2 regions of the Rhizobium sp. 05N430 genome follow, and region 2 is predicted to be linked to the other one. Evidence: predicted binding sites of a transcription regulator. Region 2 holds the regulator's gene; the other holds the start of a gene.
What was found. The regulator LexA, encoded in region 2, represses DNA repair genes until DNA is damaged. The targets are predictions, from matches to a motif close to TGTTCNNNNTGTGTTCNG.
Positions count from the first base shown of each region.

Region 1: the regulator LexA is predicted to act here: its motif matches at 1,131-1,148, upstream of AC1DJO_RS01520 (ribonuclease T2 family protein).

Region 1 covers NZ_JBFTMO010000001.1:302,538-305,809, forward strand. The annotation lists gene AC1DJO_RS01510 (DMT family transporter) at 1-53, opposite strand, end outside; gene AC1DJO_RS01515 (alpha/beta fold hydrolase) at 83-1,012, opposite strand; gene AC1DJO_RS01520 (ribonuclease T2 family protein) at 1,163-1,900, shown strand; gene ettA (energy-dependent translational throttle protein EttA) at 2,014-3,272, shown strand, end outside.
Region 2 covers NZ_JBFTMO010000008.1:168,006-171,277, forward strand. The annotation lists gene AC1DJO_RS18205 (ComEC/Rec2 family competence protein) at 1-863, shown strand, start outside; gene lexA (transcriptional repressor LexA) at 844-1,557, opposite strand; gene AC1DJO_RS18215 (VOC family protein) at 1,761-2,639, shown strand; gene kdsA (3-deoxy-8-phosphooctulonate synthase) at 2,636-3,272, shown strand, end outside.

The DNA of each region.
Region 1 (3,272 bases), on a different contig from region 2:
AGAAGCATGAGCGCCAGGCCCATGGTGACTTCGGAGGAGGTGTTCGTCTTCATTGCCGCGCCTGCCATGTGGAATGTTCCCGTCAGGACCGCATGACCGCGCCGTCGCACCAATCGGCGAAGGCCGAGATGGCGCCTGCTGCGCCGGTCTCGTTCAAGGTCTCGTGCCTGAAGTCCTGATATATTTCAGTGGTGATACGGGAGAAACCCTGGCGTTTCAAATGGTTTGAGAGCCACAGAACGGCTTTTCCGCGCTCCGTTGCCGGATCCTGCCCGCCGCCAACGAGATGGATCGGGCGATCCTTCGGAAGACGGTCTAGCTGATCCTTTTTCGTCGCCCGGAATGTCAGTTCGAAAACGTCGAGCCACATCGATACAGAGGCATCGAAGCCGCAGAGCGGGTCGGCGATATATTTCGCGACCTCCGCCGGATCGCACGACAGCCAGTCGAATTCCGTCGTGTGGCCGGGAATGGACTTGCCCCAGGCGGCGAAGGTCAATCTCGGCAGCATGCCGCTCGGCACGTCCGAGCCCTTCAGCGCCTTTTCGGCACGCAGGATCATTTGCGCGGCGCGGCCGGAGAGGCCAACGGCGAAGTTCGAGTTCCAGACGGCGACCGCATCGAATTTTTCCGGACGGGTCTCCGCCGCATTGAGCGCGATCAGCCCGCCCATCGAATGGCCGAAGAGGATAACGGGGAGCCCCGGGTGTAGCCTCGCTGCATGATCGCGCATGGCGGCGACGTCATCGATGACGCGGGATACACCGTCGCGCCTCGCGAACTGCCCGACCGGCGCATCCGGCGCCTTGGTCTCGCCGTGGCCGCGATGATCGTGCACAAAGACATGATAGCCGCGCGCGGCCATGGCTTCCGCAAAGCGCTGATAGCGTTTCGAATGCTCGGCAAGGCCGTGGCAAACGACGAGGATACCGCGTGGCGCGCCCGCGGCCATCTCGCTGTGAAAGGCGAGCGAGGCGCCTGTCACGTTAAGCCATTGTGTTTGCGAAAACATCCGATCCTCCCGGCGCGCAGAAGATCAGATCGGCCGTCAAATGCAAGCGGGCCTGCGGCGATTTGCAGGGGAAAATGCTGCGATTCAGGGTTGCGGAACGTTGCGCTTCGTGCTTACTTGTTCTTGTATTGTTCTATCTAGGGGATGGAGATGAGCAGGTTCTTTCTGAATGCGGCAATCGTGGCTTTGTCGGGCCTGTTGGCGGCTTCGGCTTTCGCACAGGAAGGGCAGGGGCGCACGCGCTTCATCCTCGCCGCAAGCTGGCAACCGGCCTTCTGCCAGACGAACCAGAAGAAGCCTGAATGCGCCAGCCAGACGCGGGATCGCTTCGACGCGACCAATTTTACCCTCCATGGCCTCTGGCCGATGCGGCAGAATTACTGCGGTGTCTCGAAGGAAGAGCAGGCGGCCGACAAGGATGGCGACTGGCGGTCTCTGCCTGAGGTCAAGCTGACGCCGGAGAATGCGGCAGCGCTGGCAAAAGCGATGCCGGGCACGCAATCGGCGCTCGAGCGTCACGAGTGGACCAAGCACGGCACCTGCACGAAACTCTCGGCTGACGCCTATTTCGGCACGGCTGTGCGGCTGATCGGCGATCTCAATGCATCGGCGGTGCGCGAGCTGTTTGCTGCCAATGTCGGCAAGTCTGTCAGCGCCGATCAGATCAAGGCCGCCTTCGACAAGAGTTTTGGAGCAGGCGCTGCCGACCGGGTCAAGATGAGTTGCCGCAGGGCCGGCGGTGTGCGGGTTATCAGCGAGCTGACGATCGGCTTGTCTGAGGATGCGGTGGCACCAGGCTCTGCCGATAATCTCGGCACGCTGATCCAGGGGGCGGGACGAACCTCGTTCGGATGCGACCAGGGCGTGGTCGACGCGGCCGGTTTCTGACGCAAAGACTGCTGCAAAGCGCAAGAGAGGCCGGTTTCGGCGTTGCCCGGGAGCCGGGTTTCGCCTACATAGCGGCCACGGATTTACACGTTTGCGCGCGGAGCAGTTTAAAGATGGCACGTCAGTTCATTTATCACATGTCGGGACTCAACAAGTCTTACGGCGCCAAGAAAATTCTTGAGAACGTCAACCTGTCGTTCTACCCGGATGCCAAGATCGGTATTCTTGGCCCGAACGGCGCCGGTAAGTCGACGGTGCTGCGCATCATCGCCGGTCAGGACAAGGAATACACAGGCGAAGCCTGGCTCGCCGACGGCGCGACCGTTGGCTACCTTGAGCAGGAGCCGCATCTCGATCCGACAAAGACCGCCTTCGAGAACGTCATGATGGGCGTTGCCGACAAGACGGCAATCATCGATCGCTACAACGAGCTGATGATGAACTATTCCGACGAGACGGCGGACGAGGGCGCCAAGCTTCAGGACATCATCGACAGCCAGAACCTCTGGGATCTGGAACAGCAGGTCGAAATGGCTATGGAAGCGCTGCGCTGCCCGCCGAAGGACTCCGACGTCACCATTCTCTCGGGCGGTGAACGCCGCCGTATCGCACTCTGCCGCCTGCTCCTGTCGCAGCCGGACCTGCTGCTGCTCGACGAACCGACCAACCACCTCGACGCCGAAACCATCGCCTGGCTCGAAAAGCACCTGCGCGATTATCCGGGCGCCGTGATGATGATCACCCACGACCGCTACTTCCTCGACAACGTGACGGGCTGGATCCTTGAGCTCGACCGCGGCCGCGGCATTCCGTACGAAGGCAACTACTCTGCCTACCTGACGGCCAAGGCAAAGCGCATGCTGCAGGAAAACCGCGAAGAAGCCGGCCGCCAGAAGGCGCTGTCGCGCGAACAGGAATGGATCGCCTCTAGTCCGAAGGCCCGCCAGGCGAAGTCGAAGGCCCGTATCAAGGCCTACGAACAGCTGGTCGATGCCGCAGAAGGCATCCGTCCCGGCGATGCGCAGATCATTATCCCGGTCTCCGAGCGTCTCGGCAATGTCGTCATCGAGATGGAAGGCATCACCAAGGGCTTCGAAGGCCGCACGCTGATCAACGACCTGTCGATCAAGCTGCCACCGGGCGGCATCGTCGGCATCATCGGCCCGAACGGCGCCGGCAAGACGACGCTGTTCAAGATGATCACCGGTCAGGAAAAGCCGGATGCCGGTTCGGTGCGCATCGGTGACACCGTGCATCTCGGCTATGTCGACCAGAGCCGCGATGCGCTGGATGGCAACAAGACGGTCTGGGAAGAAATCTCGGGCGGCGCCGAAGTCATCAAGCTCGGCAAGTTCGACATGAACTCCCGCGC
Region 2 (3,272 bases):
CCATGCTGCTGATGCCCCTCGGTCTCGATGCATGGGCGTGGCAGGTGACGGGCTTCGGGCTCGATCTGGTGATCGCCATCGCCAGGACGGTTGCCTCATGGGGCGGCGATATCGGCGTCGGGCGCCTGGCGTCGTGGTACTTTCCCGCGGCGGTGACGGGTTTCCTGCTGCTGACTTTGCTGCGCAGCCGCATACGGCATCTCGGCACCGCGATCTTGATGGCATCGACGACAGCCGCCGCGATGTTGGGAGGTCCTCCGCCGCCGAAAATCGTGATTGCCGAGGACGGGAGCATGGCGGGCATCGTCAGTGACAACGGCCTCGCCACCAATCGCGAGCGGCCACCGGGCTTCATCTTTGATCAATGGAGGCGCGCTCTGGTGATCGATAAGCATTTGTCACCGGCGTTCCCGGCGCTCCCGGATATTCCCACCGCACCGCGCGGTGAAAGGCTGAAACTGACGGAGGCACAGCAGAACGACACCATGAACGCGATCAAGGCCAGTGCGACGGGCGAGCGCTTCTCATGCGTGAAAAAGTCCTGGTGTACGGCGAAGCTCGACAACGGTTCGATCCTGACCGTGATCGAGAATGCGGCGTTCCTTGGCCCAGCCTGCGACATATCCGATATCGTCGTCACACCGGTTCGCCTGCGCCTCGATACCTGCCGCTCAGGCGCCCTGCTTTTCACCGGGGAGACACTGCGAAAGACAGGCGCTGTCGAGCTTCGTTTCCCCAATGGGATCGCCGAAATCACCACATCATTCGAGGGTCTCGACCGGCCCTGGATCCGCCACCGCGCCTACGATTGGCGCAGCGGCACTTTTGGTGAAAGCGAGACGCTCAGTGATAGCGGCGGATAAGGCCAACGAGCTTGCCCTGAACCTTGACGCGGTCCGGTCCGAAAATACGGGTTTCGTAAGCCGGGTTGGCAGCTTCGAGCGCAACGGATGCACCCTTGCGGCGAAAGCGCTTCAGCGTTGCCTCTTCGTCATCGACGAGAGCAACGACGATATCACCGGCATTGGCGGTATTGGTGTTGCGGATGATGACCGTATCGCCGTCGAAGATGCCGGCCTCGATCATCGAGTCGCCCTTGACCTCAAGAGCATAATGTTCACCGTTTCCGAGCATGTCGGCGGGAACAGTGATGTCGTGTGTGTTCTGCTGGATCGCCGAAATCGGCACACCGGCTGCGATCCGGCCCATGACCGGCACCGAGATCGACGTGTGATTGTCCTCGTTCGCAGGCTTCGGCGGCGCGACCGGCTGCGGCTTGCCGAGGCTGCCTTCGATGACGCTCGGCGAGAAGCCGCGGCGCGGCTGGATGCTCGGGCTGTAGGCTTCCGGAAGCTTGATGACCTCGAGTGCGCGCGCCCTGTTCGGTAGGCGGCGAATGAAGCCACGTTCTTCCAGAGCCGTGATCAGGCGATGGATGCCCGACTTGGAAGCCAGATCGAGCGCATCCTTCATTTCGTCGAAGGATGGCGGAACGCCGGACTCCTTCATGCGCTCGTGAATGAAGAGGAGAAGCTCCTGTTGTTTGCGCGTCAGCATCGAAGTTTTTCCCCAGATTCGTGAAACAAAGCCAGAACGGACACTATATGTTCCATATGTGTTCCGCAAGTGCCTAAATATCGGTAAAACTTCCGATGATTTTTCGTCGTTTTTGAAAGTTTATTTGCCGGATTGGTGATCCACGCTTGCGCTTTGCCGGGCAGGGCGTGCAAATCTCTGCCGGCTTCACCGGAGGAACCGCCATGACGCATCCGCTCGATCATCTGGTACTGCCCGTGACCCATATCGACGTTGCCCGCGAGCGACTCGGGCGTCTCGGTTTCACCGTCGCGGCCGATGGCCGTCATCCGTTCGGAACGGAGAATGCCTGCGTCTTCTTGGCCGACAAGACCTATCTCGAACCGCTCGGTATTGCGAGCCAGGCGGACTGCGACGCGGCTGTCGCAAAGGGCAACAGCTTTGTCGCCCGCGATCAGGCCTTCCGCTTCCGCTGCGGCGATGACGGCTTTTCGGCTGTTGTCTTCGGCACCGATAGTGCCGATGCGGACAAGGCTGCCTATGACGGCGCGCAGCTGAGCGGCGGCGATATGGTCGAATTCTCGCGGCCGATCGTCATGCCCGACGGAACGCAGGCGACAGGCGCCTTCAAGCTCGCCTTTGCCGCCGATCTTCGGGCACCCGATGTCTTCTTCTTCGCCTGCCAGCGGATCAACGCCTTTCCGGCCGATCGCAATGCACTGGAAACCCATGCAAACGGCGTCACCGGCATCAGCGAGATCGCGCTGAGCGCTGAGGATCCGCAGGCCTTCGCCGAATTTCTGGAGACGGCCAGCGGTGGAGTGGAGCCTAAGGAGGCGGCACTCGGCCTATCCTTCGAATTGCCGAACGGGAGACTTTCCATCTTCTCGAACGAGGGCATGGAGGCCTATTTCGATGCCGAGCCACTTGTCACCGATAACGGCCTCAGGGCGCGCGCAATCGTCTTTTCGGTCGGTGATCTGGCCGTGACAGCGGCGCATTTGGCTGCTAACGGGATCACCCATGTCAGTATGAACAATCGTCTGTTGGTGAAGCCGGCGCCGGGACAGGGCGCAATCTTCGCCTTCGAGGAGACCCAATGACAAATACCAATGCAGAAGTTGTCGCCGGCGAGGGTGCTGGCCGCGTTACCTTTTCGAATACGGGCAAGCTGTCGCTGATCGCCGGTCCCTGCCAGATGGAAAGCCGCGACCACGCTTTCATGGTCGCCGGTGTTTTGAGCGAACTCTGCAAGTCGCTCGGTATCGGCCTCGTCTATAAGTCGTCTTTCGACAAGGCGAACCGGACATCGCTTTCCGCCGAGCGCGGCATCGGTCTTGAAAAGGCGCTCGAAGTCTTCTCCGATCTGAAAAAGGAATTCGGCTTTCCTGTTCTGACCGATATCCACACGGAAGAGCAGTGCGAGCAGGTGGCAACCGTCGCCGACATCCTGCAGATCCCGGCCTTCCTCAGCCGCCAGACCGACCTTCTCGTTGCCGCCGCCAAGACCGGCCGGATCGTCAACGTCAAGAAGGGCCAGTTCCTGGCGCCCTGGGACATGAAGAATGTTCTCGCCAAGCTGAATGCCAGCGGCAATCCGAACATCCTGCTCTGCGAACGCGGTGCCTCCTTCGGCTACAACACACTGGTATCGGACATGCGCTCGCTGCCGATCATGGCTGCACTTGGCGCTCCTGTTATCTTCGACGCCACGCATTCCGTGCAGCAGCCGGGCG